2 regions of the Veillonella sp. ZSJB6 genome follow, and region 2 is predicted to be linked to the other one. Evidence: riboswitches for the same ligand, from Rfam matches in the RefSeq annotation. Region 2 holds a riboswitch; the other holds the start of a gene.
The links. Region 2 has a riboswitch for cobalamin ahead of nikB (nickel ABC transporter permease). Riboswitches for the same ligand answer to the same signal wherever they lie in the genome.
Positions count from the first base shown of each region.

Region 1 (7,887 bases), on a different contig from region 2:
TATACTACAGATAACTATGCTAAGGAGCAACAATTAGGTCCTAAATATGTTCAGTTATACGAACAATTTATTCCTATTTATGCTGACTTTGATAATTTAATGCATAAGATTAACACGGACCGATTGCAACAACGGTTACAACAATTGCGCGATGCAGGTAAGAAAAATGCAGCCGCTGCACAAGAGGTTTCTTTGCGACTTACTGCAGTCTTAGAAAAGCTAGATAGTGAAAAAGAACCAGATGTAAATGCGATCAATCAAGAGCTACAAGCTATTGGTGATTTAGCAAATGGGATTTCTAGCCCTAAGTATGACCCTGTTAAGACCTCTGTAAACTCTACGATTGGTGCGATCCGTACCTATATGGGATCCAAACAAGATAACGATTATAAACATATGGTTGAGGCCTATAACCGTTACATTTCCAATATGAATACCACCAATATGAATGAATTGGATCAATAAGCAAGCTAGAAGAATAGTGTGATAAATTAATAGGCATATATAAGATATAAAAAGAAAGCTGTATCGAATGAGAATATCATTTGATACAGCTTTTATGGGTTTATAGGCTAGATATAGTTGCTAAAATCTCTTGTGAGATTGAATGCGGATAGTATACGCGCTCTTGTACTTAACTACATTTTTCTAATGGTTGTAATTTGATTTGACAATGAGAACAACACTAAGGCTATCCAGATACAACCGAAGGCAATCATCTGTGGTGTGCCAAAGTTTTCACCAAAGTAGAAAATAGCTAGCAACAAGGCAATGGTAGGGGAGACATATTGCAGGAATCCTAGTAGGTTGAGCGGCAATAGTTGGGCGCCATAGGAGAATAGCACCAATGGAACCGATGTTGTTAGACCGCAGGCTATGAGTAGCATGGACGTATACCAGTCTGTGCTGAAATAGGACCACACTGTATTATCGACCATGGTCGTATATAGTAAGGCTAGTGGTGTTAATAGCCAAGCCTCAAAGGCGATGCTCGTAAAGGGCGAGATGAGCAGTTTCTTTTTTACGACCCCATAGAGGCCAAAGGAAACGGCAAGGATCATCGACACTAACGGCAAGGATCCCACTTGATAGGTGAGCAAGGCGATACCGATGGTAGCGATGAGGACGCTTAGCTTTTTCGGTACAGATAGGACCTCTTTAAATAGGATGACACCTAACACTACATTAAAGAGTGGGTTGATATAATAGCCAAGGCTCGTGTCCATAACTTGATTGTTGGCGATGGCCCAAATATAGGTAAACCAATTTACGCTGATGATAACTGATGCTACCAACAGTAGCAATAGTTGTGAACGCTGTTCTTTTAGTAATTGAAAGTCCTTTTTGAACTGTTTAAAATGTAGACCAAATACGACGATGGCCATGCAGATGCCTGACCAGATAATGCGCTGCGCCAGTATATTATATGGTGTAACATGGTTTAATAATGCCCAATAGAGAGGGAGTAAGCCCCAGATGATATAGCAACTAAGGGCTGTCATTAGACCTTTTTTACTTGTGTGCTCCATAATGCCTCCTTGTGATTGTATTCATTATATCACGCATTGTGGGTGTGTTTGTGCGTGGGCTTAGATTTTATGATGATTTGTACTCGATTTATAACTCGATTTGCAGACAATGAATACGTATATTTGAAAGTGATGAGTTTTTGTCATTTTAAATATGCATTAGTTATAACCTGAAATTTGATACTTATGATTAACTGTTATGTTCATTGACTTTGTGCATAATCTTACACTATATTGGACTTAGAACAACGAATATAGAGAATAGGTGTCGCAAGACTTAATAGAGAAATCGGTACAAGCCGATGCGGTCCCGCCACTGTAAGGACGAGCCTGCTTTCAAAAATGTCACTGGAGCAATCTGGGAAGGCGAAAGCAAGGCGATGAGCCCGAGCCAGGAGAACTGCCTATTTGATAATCACCGTTATGTACCTACGAGCGATAGGAAGGGGATTGAGGTATGCTGGTTTCAGTGTTTTTTTGGCATACTTTTCAACAAGGAACCTTACGTGTCACTTTTGGGTGGCACGTTTTTTGTTGCCCTTGAAAGTGACTGTTGAGCATATACATCAGGCTTTATTGTTAGTAAACTGATGGACACAGATTTGAGGTTGATGTGATCTATAGATAGGAAAGCTTTGGTGGTGTATAAGCATAACAATTGTAGGTACGGTGCGCTGTTTCTCGGTATGGTTTCGAGTTGAAAAGGAGGCACATATATGTCTGACAAAAAGACTTCAAAGGATGCTGAACGCGATCTATTAGCTCCTGTATCCTTTGATGAATTTGAGAAACCTACGTATGAACAATGGCAGGCAGAGGTTGAAAAGGCGTTAAAGGGTGGCGACTTCCACAAGAAGATGTTCACGAAAACCTATGAAGGTATTACGTTGCAGCCGATTTACACACCTGCATTGCATGCAGAAGCAATTCCAAAGGGCGTATACCCTGGGGCAGGTGAGTTCTTACGTGGCACTAAGGCAAGTGGTTATATTAAAGACTCTTGGGGTGTATCCCAATATGTAGATGACTCTTTGCCTAAAGATGCTAATCATGCAAGTTTATACGAGATTGTAAAAGGTGGCACTATTCACAATATCCGCCTCGATGAAGCAACACGTCATGATCAAGACGTGCAAGTAGGCGCATCTGTTGGCGTTGGTGGTACATCTGTATCCACCATGGATGACTGCAAACAATTAATCGACCGCTTCAATTTGAAGGAAAACCCTTTGTACATTGAAACTGGTGCTTCTGCAGCCATCTTGCTTGGTATGTTAGCGGCTACAGTGAAAGGCGCTAAAAAACAAACGTCTGACTTGAAAGGTCTCGTTGGTGCTGACCCTATCGGCGTTATGGCGAAAGACGGTGCTTTGCACATTTCCTTAGATACAGCCTTTGATGAAATGGCACATACTGTTGTATGGGCTAAAGAACAGGCACCAGAGCTTAAAACAGTGCTTGTATCCGGCGATGTATACGCTAATGGCGGCGCTAACGATGTGCAAGAGGTTGCTTATGCATTGGCAACGGCTGTATGCTACGTGCGTCAATTAGCACAACGCAACATCGATATTCACACTATCGCTAAGAGCATGATGTTCACATTCTCTCTAGGTGCTAACTTCTTTATGGAAATTGCTAAATTACGTGCCTTGCGCGTACTTTGGGCTCGCATTATGGAAGCTTTCGGTGCCGAAGAAGCGGACCGCGCCGTTCATGTACACGGCAGAACATCTGCTTTCACAAAAACTGTATACGACCCATATGTAAACTTGTTGCGCAATACAACACAAGCATTCTCTGGCGTCGTAGGCGGTTTGAACAGCCTTGAAGTATCTCCATTTGACCAACCAATTCGCAAAGCGGACGATTTCTCTCGCCGTATTGCCCGTAACATCCAAGTTATGTTGCAAACTGAATTTGAGTTGCGCCAACCTGTGGACCCTGTAGGCGGTTCCTGGTATGTGGAAACATTGGCTGCTGAACTATGTGAAAAAATCTGGGCTGAGTTCCAAACCATTGAGTCTAAAGGCGGCATTATTGCAGCCTTGAAAGAAGGCTATCCTCAAGCTCAAGTGAAAGCCATCCTCGATGAACGCTTCAAGAACCTTGCATTCCGTAAGGACGTTGCAGTTGGTAACAACATGTATGCGAATATGACGGAAGAATTGCTTGATCCAAAACCAGAAAATCAAGAAACATTGCGTCAAAAACGAGCTGCTCAAATCGATGAGTACTTGGCAGGTGCAGAGGCTGATGCGGTTGTGAAAGCACAGGCTACTCTAGAAGCAAGTACAACAGAACCAGGTGCGTTGATTGGCCTCATCGAACTTGGGGCATTACAAAAATTGACAATCCGTCAAATCCGTAAGGCTTTAGATGCCGGCGATATTGCTTCTGAAACAATCGAACCAATTACAGCACATCGCTGGACTGAACAATTCGAAGCACTTCGCATGCGCACGGAAGCGTATAAACAACGTACGAAAGACAATGTGAAGGTATTCTTGGCTAATATGGGCCCAATTCCTCAACATAAACCTCGTGCGGACTTCTCCACAGGCTTCTTCGAAGTAGGTGCTTTTGAAGTTATTAAAAATGATGGCCATGAAACAACGGCTGATGCGGCGAAGGCTGCTCGTGAAAGTGGTGCTGATGTTGTGGTTATCTGTTCCACAGATGATACATATCCAGAATTAGTACCACCACTCGCTAAAGAGTTGAAAGAAACTATGCCGAATGTAACAGTTATTTTGGCAGGGGCACCTCCTAAGGACCTTGAGCCTGTATACCGTGAAGCTGGCGTAGACGACTTCATTTCCGTTCGTGCAAATTGCTACGAAATCTTACATACGTTACAAGATAAGAAAGGGATGTGAGCTCATGTTTAAAAATCCAGACTTCTCCTCTCTTGGCTTGGGATCTCAGTCGCCGACATCTCGCGATGCATGGCTTGCTGAACTTCAAAAAGAAACAGGAAAAAGCTTTGAAGATTTATATAATACGACAATGGAGCAAATCCAACTAAAACCTCTCTACACAGAGATGGATTATGAAGGAATGACACACCTTGACTACATGGCTGGTGTACCTCCATTCTTGCGTGGACCTTATTCCACAATGTACGTAACTCGTCCTTGGACAGTACGTCAGTACGCTGGTTTCTCCACAGCCGAAGAATCCAATGCATTCTACCGTCGTAACTTAGCAGCAGGCCAAAAAGGTTTGTCTATCGCCTTTGACCTTGCCACACACCGTGGTTATGACTCCGACCATCCTCGCGTAGTGGGTGACGTTGGTAAAGCCGGCGTTGCGGTAGACTCCATCCTCGATATGGAAATTCTATTCTCCGGTATTCCTCTCGACCAAATGTCCGTATCCATGACAATGAACGGCGCCGTATTGCCTGTCATGGCGTTCTACATCCTAGCTGGTGAAGAACAAGGTGTTGATAAAAAGGTTATGGCTGGTACGATCCAAAATGATATCTTGAAAGAATTCATGGTACGTAATACCTATATTTACCCTCCAGCTACGTCCATGCGCATCATCGGTGATATCTTTGCGTACACATCTCAGTACATGCCTAAGTTCAACAGTATCTCCATTTCTGGCTACCATATGCAAGAAGCAGGCGCTACGGCAGATATCGAATTAGGTTACACCTTGGCCGATGGTCTTGAATACATCCGTACCGGTGTAAATGCAGGCCTTCACGTAGATAAATTCGCTCCACGGTTGTCCTTCTTCTGGGCAATCGGTAAAAACTACTTCATGGAAGTAGCGAAAATGCGTGCTGCACGTATGTTGTGGGCTAAGATTATTAAGAGCTTCGGTTCTGAAAATCCTAAATCCATGGCTCTTCGTACACATAGCCAAACATCTGGTTGGTCCTTAACAGAACAAGATCCATTTAACAACGTAGCTCGTACATGTATGGAAGCGATGGGCGCCGCATTGGGCCATACGCAATCTCTACATACCAATGCGCTTGATGAAGCGATTGCGTTGCCTACGGACTTCTCTGCTCGTATTGCCCGTAATACTCAGCTTTACATTCAAGATGAAACTAAGGTATGTAAAGTTATCGACCCATGGGGCGGTTCCTACTACGTAGAAGCCTTGACTGATGAATTGATTCGCCGTGCTTGGGGTCATATCCAAGAAATCGAATCCCTTGGGGGTATGGCGAAAGCGATTGATACTGGTCTTCCTAAGATGCGTATCGAAGAAGCGGCAGCTCGTCGCCAAGCTCGTATCGACTCTGGCCGTGAAGCAATTATTGGTATCAATAAATATCGTCTAGATAAAGAAGATCCATTGGATATCCTCGACGTAGATAACACGGCTGTACGAGAAGCGCAAATCCGTCGTCTCGAACAATTGCGTGCTAACCGTGATGAAGATAAGGTTCAATCCTGTCTCGAAGCGATTACCAATGCTACAGAATCTGGGGAAGGCAACTTGCTTGCTCTTGCCCTTGAAGCTGCTCGTGCTCGTGCATCCTTAGGTGAAATTTCCTTTGCTGTTGAAAAAGTTTGCGGCCGTCATAAAGCGGTTATCCGCTCTATTTCCGGTGTATACTCCAGTGAATATGAAGATGACGATGTTATCAAAGAAGTACGTCAAATGGCGGATGACTTTGAAGAACTCGAAGGTCGTCGCCCTCGTATCATGATTGCGAAGATGGGCCAAGACGGTCATGACCGCGGTGCCAAAGTTATCGCTACATCCTTCGCGGATATGGGCTTTGACGTAGATATCGGACCTTTGTTCCAAACTCCAGAAGAAACAGCACAAGATGCGGTGGATAATGACGTTCACATTGTCGGCTTCAGTTCTCTTGCGGCAGGTCACAAAACATTGTTACCTCAACTTGTGGAAGAGCTCAACAAACGAGGTCGTGGAGATATTTTGGTTGCCATTGGTGGCGTAATCCCTGCTCAGGACTATGAATTCCTACGCGAACATGGCGCAGTGGCTATCTTTGGCCCTGGTACAGTCTTGCCTGTAGCGGCTAAGAAATTGCTAGAAACATTGACTAGTCACGTTCAAGACGAGTCTAATGACTGATAACAAACGGCCTACCCCGGACGCATTGCATACGACTCAGGATGCTACCTTCACCACTGGTGAAGGTAAGGCCCCTGAATTAGGTGTAAAAAATGCAAATGCCGAGGGTAGTACCTATCGTCCCGATTGGGTGCCGGAAGATGCGAAAAAGGATGATACCTTCGCGTGTCATGTAATGAAAGGCGTCAAAGAAATGCACGATGGCCTCTTATCTAGCTCCGCGCATCTGGCTCCGTCGGTACGTCCCGTACAGCGGCGAAAGAAGTTAACTGTCGCTGATTATGTACGCGGTATCGAGCAGGGGGACCGCGTTATACTTTCACGGGCTATTACGTTAGTAGAAAGTAATAATAAGGAACACTTTAAATTAGCTCAACAAGTATTGCAAGCTATATTGCCTCGCACGGGCAAGGCGTTGCGCATCGGTATTACTGGTGTGCCTGGGGCCGGTAAAAGTACATTTATTGAAGCCTTTGGCAATATGCTCATTGAAGCAGGTTACAAGGTAGCCGTACTTGCTGTAGACCCTACAAGCCAAGTTACAAAGGGCAGTATTTTGGGCGATAAAACGCGGATGGAAACATTGACGAAACATCCTGACGCGTATATTCGTCCGTCGCCAGCAGGCGGTACACTAGGCGGTGTAGCTCGTAAAAGTAGAGAGACCATGCTACTTTGCGAGGCTGCTGGGTACGATATCATTCTCGTTGAAACCGTTGGGGTTGGGCAAAGTGAAGTTACCGTGCGTTCCATGGTAGACTTCTTTATGCTCATCGTATTAACAGGTGCAGGCGATGAATTACAAGGCATCAAAAAAGGCGTTATGGAGCTGGCCGATGCTATTGTGGTCAACAAGGCTGATGGGGATAACCTCAAGCGCGCTCTCATCGCTCGTAGCGATTACGATCGGATGTTGCATTACATTCGTCCTGCTACGGAAAAATGGAAAACCCAAGCCTACACTTGCTCAGCCGTTACAAAGGATGGCCTCGATGAATTGTGGGATGTGATCCAAGAATTTACTGAACAAGGTAAAGAAAATGGGGTCTTCTTAAAACGCCGTCAAGAACAATCCCTCCGTTGGGTACGCGATATGATTGACGAACACTTGCACAACCTATTCTTTAATAATGTCGTCATTCAAGGTCGCATGGGCGAAGTGGAAGCTGCCGTCTTAGACGGTGAAATGAGCGAATCTCAAGCCGTTGAAGAATTAATTGGCGTTTTCGACAAGTCCATTAAATAAGTAGATAGCTACATACCTATTTGATAAGCTGGCATAACT
Region 1 is NZ_JBPUGE010000005.1:34,049-41,935, reverse strand. Features, by position in the region: gene ACSV5T_RS07130 (DUF3829 domain-containing protein) at 1-465, shown strand, start outside; gene rarD (EamA family transporter RarD) at 639-1,529, opposite strand; cobalamin riboswitch at 1,776-1,951, shown strand; gene ACSV5T_RS07120 (methylmalonyl-CoA mutase family protein) at 2,246-4,408, shown strand; gene scpA (methylmalonyl-CoA mutase) at 4,413-6,602, shown strand; gene meaB (methylmalonyl Co-A mutase-associated GTPase MeaB) at 6,595-7,848, shown strand.
Region 1: another riboswitch for cobalamin. It lies ahead of ACSV5T_RS07120 (methylmalonyl-CoA mutase family protein); the one in region 2 lies ahead of nikB (nickel ABC transporter permease).

Region 2 (7,887 bases):
AGGCAGCATCTTCATAATCATACGAACCAAAGTCGTTTTACCAGAGCCAGATTCCCCTACAATCCCAAGGGACTGGCCTTTTTCTAAGGTGATATTAATACTCTTACACGCTTCGAGCTCACCACCAGTAGGAAGTGGGAATCGTTTACATACATTTTTTAATTCTACAGCGTAGTTAGTCAATGTAACGACCTCCTTCCAATGTTGGTACAGCATCTTTTAATTGCTTCGTATATTCATTAGATGGGTTTTCCAAAATATCTTGCGGTGTGCCAGCATCAACAACACGACCCTTTTTCATAACAATTATATAGTCGGACATATAGGCCGCTACACCAAGGTTATGCGTAACCATTACGATAGCAGAATTATGCTCTTTAGCAAGTTCTAGCATTTGCATAACAACTTGAGACTGTGTCGTTACATCTAGTGCCGACGTCGGTTCATCACCGATGAGCAATGCTGGGTCTAAAGCTAATGCCATAGCAATGCCCACACGTTGTCTTTGACCACCAGATAATTCATGAGGATAACGGCGCAATATATCTGCCCCATTAGGAAGAGAAACAGATTCTAATAACTCAATTGCTCGTCGATCACATTCATCATTGGTAATTTCTATATGAGATTTAAATAATTCTCTAAACTGTTTACCAATGCGAACTATTGGGTCTAAAGCACTACCACTATCTTGGAAAATCATGGCCATGTCTTTACCACGTATAGCTCTCCACTCTGACTTAGATAGGGTGCGAAGGTCTTGACCATTAAAGATCATTGTACCATCTGTGACCTCACCACCTATAGGCAATAAACCCATGAGGGCCCGGATCACGGTAGTTTTACCGGATCCAGATTCCCCTACAATGGTCAATACCTTACCGCGTTCCAAGGTAAAGTTTACATCCATAACAGCAGGCACACCTTGGTACGCGATGTTAAGGTTCTCTACAGTTAGTATGTTTTCTGCCATTATAGCTCCTTATTATTTTGTAATTTTATTAGTAATCCAGTAGTAGTCACTTGGGTACATAACAGCACCTTTCAAGTAAGAACCAGTAACGATATTAGTTTTAGGGTAACCTAAGAATAATGCAGCACCATCATTCATCAATAATTGTTGAATTTGAATTGCATAGTCACGACGTTTTGCAGGATCAAATTCAGTTTCAGCAGCATCTAATAATTGGTCAACTTGTGGATTGGAGTAACCAGAACCGTTTTGAGGGTTGGAACCATCCACATTAGTATGCCAGTAGTTAGCTAAGAACCAGATTGGATCGCCTGTATTAGCAGTTACGATGTTGGAGATAAGCATATCATAGTCGCCATCTTGACCCATTTTATCAATCAAGTTATAGTCAACTGTTTTGATTTTCATGTCGATACCCACTTTTTTAAGGTCTGCTTGAACAGCTTCTGCATAAAGTGGTAATTCTGCACGAGAGTTATATACTACGAAGTTGAATGTTAATGGTTTGCCATCTTTATCAAGGATGCCGTCCCCATCAGTATCTTTCCAGCCATCTTCTGCTAATAATTGTTTAGAACGTTCAGGATTATACGCATTAGGATCTTTCAAATCTTTGAAGCCATAGTCCATGGATGGTGGAATTGGTGCGGAACCAGGAATGAATGTGCCTTTTAGCAATACATCGGCATAGTTTTTGCGATCTGTTGCGGAAATTACAGCTGCACGAACTTTGTCATCACCAAGAACACCTTTTTGGTTGATACGAGCCAATACTACGCGAAGAGATGCGATTTCATCAACCTTGAACTTATCGTTATTTTGGAATAAGCCCATTTCACCAGCACCGATGTTAACCGCCATATCAACATCACCAGATTGCAAGCTCATAGCACGCGTATTAGGATCGTCGATGGAAGGAATTTCTACAGTTTTAAATGGTACTGTACCATCCCAATAGTTTTCGTTAGCAGCCATCTCAGCACGTTCTTTTGTGAAAGATTTAACTACGTATGGACCTGTACCAATAGGACCTTCCTTCGCAAAGTTACGGCCATCTTTTTCAGATTGTACATCAACGATTAGGAATAACGGATCCGCTAAAAGGCCAGGCATATTAGGATATTCTTTTGTTGTATGAATAACTAATTGTTGACCATTAGCTTCCATAGAGTCATATTCGAAGAATGTTTTTGCACGATTGGATTTTTCAAAAGCCCGTTCGATAGATGCTTTAACTGCTGCAGCATCAACTTTTTTACCATTAGAGAATTTCACCTTATCATTGATTGTGAAAGTCCACGTTTTATGGTCTGGGGATACTTCCCATTTAGATGCAATCCATGGTTGAGGTTTCATTTGTTCGTCAAACTTAGCCAATGTTTCGCCTACACCATAGCGCATGACAACCCATGCGAAGAAGTTTTCTGTAGGTTCTAATGTGGATGCGAAGTTAGTTACACCAACTTTTAAAACATCCTTATTAGCAGCACCATTATTATCAGAGCCGCAACCAGCAATGAAGGAACCCATCATTACAATGCTAAGACCTGCTAAGAGGGCTTTTTTCCAAGATTTTTTCATGTAAAATCTCCTTGTACCATTACATATAAACATAAAACATACACATCATGACCACTACAATCTACAATAGTCATAATGGAAAAACCTTATTACCGCCTATTTATATAACAACTTTCACAACACAAGCTATAAATAAGCATCACACGTAACTAACCTTGGTTCTTAGGATCCACTACGTCCCGTAAGGAATCAGACCAAAGGTTAAAGATAGCAACTACGATAAGGATGGACATACCAGGGAATGCCATGAGCCAAGGGCTCGTTTGCAAATATTGGCGTCCTTCATTAAGCATAAGACCCCATTCTGGTGTTGGTGGTTGAGCACCAAATCCAAGGAAGGAAAGACCTGCTACTTCAATCATGATAGCCCCAATATCAAGTGCCCCTGTTGTAACAACAAGAGGAAGGATATTGGGAATGATATGACGTCTTAGAATAGTCGTTGTAGAGGCCCCCATCATGACAGCAGCCGTTACATACTCTTCACCGCGAACTTTCAACGTCATAGACCGTACAAGACGAGCATATTTTGCCCAACCAACTACAGATAGCGCTATAATCGTATTCACAATGCTACCACCCAAAATACCAGCAATAGCAATGGCTAACACAACGCCTGGGAAGGATAACATAATATCTGCAAGACGCATGAGGACCATTTCGATTTTACCACCGAAATAACCAGCTACGGCACCGATAATAGTACCAATGCTTACCATGATAACAACGATACTGACACCCATAAACAAGGATAACTGTGTACCATAAATGATGCGAGACAATACATCACGACCAAGCTTATCTGTACCAAACCAATGTTGACTACTTGGCGCTTGTAATGCTTGACTCAGATTTGAGCTAAAAGCATCACCCGGAGCAAGCCATGGTGCAAAAATAGCAATGAGTACAACAATAATCATCAATGTACTGTAGAAAGAGAACAGTTTATGTTTTTGAATAAATTCTGCCATTATGCTCTCTCCCTTTTTAATCTAGGGTCTAACAAGATATATGACGCATCAACTAATGCATTAATACACATATATGCTAAGGCAACCCACAACACAAAACCTTCGATCAATGGATAGTCGCGCATGGTAATGGCATATACTGCCATATTCCCAAGACCAGGCCAGGAGAATACCATTTCAATAACTGCAACACCGCCTAATAACCAACCGATGACAACGCCCAGTATAGTGATAAGTGGTAATACTGCATTAGGCAAAATATGACCGAATAAAATTTTCATCTCACTCACACCACGAGCACGTGCGCCGATAACATAATCCTTTTGCATTTCTTCAAGAATAACGAGACGAACTTGGCGCATGTACTTGGACCCGACTACAACAGCTAATGTAACGGCTGGTAGAATTACACCGATAGGAGTTACACGAGAAGATGCAATAGGAACAAGTCCTAATTTAAGGCCAAAGATATAAATCAGTACAAGGCCTAACCAGAATGATGGCATAGACACGCCTACAAAGGAAGCAACGCGCAACAGATAGTCGATCCATTTGTTTCGATTTAAGGCGCTTATAATCCCTGCCGGCAATGCATAGAGCAATGTAAATACTAATGATGTACCTGCTAACATAACTGTCCCTGGCAAAGCCTCCAACATACGATCTACAACAGGCTTTTTAGCAGAGTAACTCATCCCTAAGTCACCTTGTGCAGCATTCACAACCCAGTTTGCATATTGCACTAAGAACGGTTTATCTAACCCAAGCTGAGCTCGAGTTTCATCGATAAGCTCCTGAGACACGATAGTATCTGCCGTTTCTAGTAACATCGTAACTGGATCGCCTGGTGCTAAATAAGTGAGACAAAATGTTAAAAAAGTAATGCCAAACAGTGTAACAATGAATTGACCTAGCTGTTTAGCAAAGCGTTTGCCCATAGGCGCCTCCTCCTATACTCTCTAAATACTACAATAATCTAAATGAACAACTAATATGCTTATCGCTCCCGATATAGCAGAGGTGCATATAGGAAAACGACAAAAAAGGTTAGTCCACCTGACTAACCTAAATTAAGTATAGTATGTACAATACCATACATTTAGAGCAGGCTTTCTGACTCATGATTCATCGCAACATTTCGGCCTTCCCAGTTTCCCAGTGACCCTATAATGAAACCTTGCTCCTCATTACAGCTATTTGCATAGTATGGGATTTACACCCATTTTCCTCTTTTACGCTCGGTGAATACCGACACTCACTAGTTCATTCATTTTTATCGATTATAAATATACTATATTAATATCCTATTTACAATACATATACCCCTTATAGGTATATGTACATCGTAGATTTTCAATATAATTTTTATACTAATAAAAATTATCGATTACTGATTAAGTCTCTATTTATGTATAAACCTATGCAAATCACTTTATATATATGATTTTTTCTGTATTAACTGTATGCAACTGTATATATATTAATTATTATTATAATGGTAATTTTCTCATAATTTTTTTTTATACATGCCAAAAAACTTTTAATCACTTTAGTAACTATCAATTATTTATAATCAATAAAACCATAAATAATAAGTCTGATTAATATACCAAAAAGAGGCTGTTACTAAGTAACAGCCTCTTATAAGACGAGAGTTATTTAATTAATCGATACTTTGTTGTAAGCGGTGCGCTTTGCGTGTAGCCCACGCTTTACGCAAAACATAGATCACAAGACCAATGCTTACTGCCACGGCACTACCAACCATAGCATCAAAGCCACATGCATAGATAGCATACAAGCAGTAGATAACGCCTGCACCAAATACGTAATTGGAGCGTTTAATACGGCTTTCAGCTACACCAGCCATACGCATCATTGTAGGTACTGCTAAGATGCACAATACATATGGTACTACGTTAGTTACAACCGCCAAGTTTACCAATACTTCAAATTGCTCACGCAAGGAATCACTTGCAGTGAACAATGTAAGTAATGTTTCAACAGCGAGTAGAATGAATACGCCGCGAACAGGAGCATCCTTACTATTTACACGAGCGAATACTTTAGGGAAGTAACCATGTTCCGCTGCGCTTTTAAATACACGAGACAATGTGAATTGCCAGCAAAGTAAAGCGCCAAAGCAAGAAATAACCATTGCAGCCATCACGATGTTTGCAATTGTATCATTGAACATGTATACGAATGTCAAACCGAATGGTGCGTTAGAATTTAATAAGTCGATGTTAGGCACGATACCGGCCATAACATTTGTGGACAAGATGTAAACCACTGCCACTGCTAATGTACCCGCTACAGTTGCGATAGGTACGTTTTTCTTTGGATTCTCAACAGCATCAGCATTAGCCGCTGCGGACTCAAATCCTAGGAAGCCCCACAAAGTGAGGGAAATGGATTGTTTTACTGCATCGTAAAACGGAAGATCATTTGGGTTCCAGGCCGCCCAATAAATAGACGGGTCAAACCAATACCAGCCGATTGTACCAATTAATAAAACCGGCACAATAGAGCCCCAAATAGTCATGTTGCTGAGTCGACCTGTGAAGCGATTACCACGGAAGTTCAAAATCGCTGCAAACCACAAAAGCACAATTGTTACTTGGCTTGTTTGTGTTGCATTAAGGTCAACACCAAAGAAAGCTGCGCCATAACCTACGGCAGATACCGCGATGGCGATATTAGCAATGATGAGAGATATGCTGTAAGCATAGCTCGCCATAAAATGTCCAGTTTTACCGAAGCGGTGTTCTGCATAACCGCCCATGCCCCCTCTAATCTGGGAGAACATACCCGCTTGAGCAAAAATATACGCTAACAGAAGCGCACCCACAGCTGTTACGAGCCAAGATAAAACTGAAATAGTACCAACTTGAGCCAAATTAGTTGGTAACATAATGATCCCAGCTCCTAGCATATTGGCTGCTACCATTGTGGTTAGCTGGAATACAGACATTTTTTTAGCGGTGGTTTTCATGTATCAATCCCCTTTCAAAAGGTGAATTTTTTCTCGTCCATAATTCACTTAAATATAATATACCGCTAAGTAAATTCAGTTCGTGCTGTGATGGGCTTGAATGTAAATTTACCGTTGTTATTCTTATTACGAATTAAATAATAACACCTATGAACCCAAAATGAAAGTACTTTATTGGCGGACAAGCATTATTACACGAATTGAATAAATTATAGTTAATTTATCATCTAAAACGAACAGAACTCATTTTATCAATGACAGGGTATATTTTTACCCCATTTTATTCTGTGTATATATGTGATTTTTACTATCTATCACGGTTATAGTTTCGTAGTACAAGACTATTGTTTTCGAGCAGTCCACTGTATGCGTACACAAATTTACACCATTTTAATAGTAATTTATCAATTAGAATGACTCTTTTCTAGAAATTATCTATCATTCAAATAAAAAAATCGATATGCACATAAGCCGCAAAGAAAACTATTATAACCTTTGGTATAGAACTTATATGTATATCGATCTTATTTAGAATCTTATTCTTGTACAGAATTAACAATCGCATTCCACTGAGCAATTTGTTTTTCTTCTCCGGCGATAACAGCTTTACCATTGTTCCGTTGTCTTTCCACACATTCTGGAGCTGTACCAGAATAGTTATTACGGCCAGCTATGCAAGCTTCGATGGAAATAGCATCAAGTATATCTGCATCAAAATGGTCGGATATAGCTTTAAAATCCTCAACGGATAAATCAAGCAATACGCAACCTTTTTCAATGCAATGATGTACAGCATTACCTACGATTTCATGAGCTTCACGGAATGGAACGCCTTTTTTCGCAAGGTAATCGGCCATATCTGTAGCATTAGAGAAATCATCATCGAGGACAGCTTTCATATGCGCCCCATTGACCTTCATACCACGGACCATAGCCGCATTAATGGACAATGCAAAGTGTACTGTATCGATAGCATCAAAAATACCCTCTTTATCCTCTTGCATATCTTTATTATATGTAAGTGGTAAGCCTTTTAATGTAGTTAATAAACCTAACAAGTGGCCATAGGTACGACCTGTTTTACCACGAACAAGTTCACATACGTCAGGATTTTTCTTTTGTGGCATAATGCTAGAGCCTGTGCAATGAGCATCATCGAGTTCAATGAAGTTAAACTCATTAGTAGACCACAAAATCAATTCTTCGCTAAGACGGCTCAAGTGCATCATCACAAGAGATGCAAAGGACAAGAATTCAACTACATAGTCACGGTCGGATACGGCATCCATACTATTTTCGTAAATACGGGAGAAGCCGAGTAGCTTTTGCGTATAGGTTTGATCAATACCGTATGTAGAACCTGCTAA
Region 2 is NZ_JBPUGE010000002.1:196,027-203,913, forward strand. Features, by position in the region: gene ACSV5T_RS03615 (ABC transporter ATP-binding protein) at 1-183, opposite strand, end outside; gene ACSV5T_RS03620 (ABC transporter ATP-binding protein) at 176-973, opposite strand; gene ACSV5T_RS03625 (ABC transporter substrate-binding protein) at 986-2,554, opposite strand; gene nikC (nickel transporter permease) at 2,704-3,525, opposite strand; gene nikB (nickel ABC transporter permease) at 3,525-4,463, opposite strand; cobalamin riboswitch at 4,612-4,799, opposite strand; gene potE (putrescine-ornithine antiporter) at 5,189-6,520, opposite strand; gene argH (argininosuccinate lyase) at 7,057-7,887, opposite strand, start outside.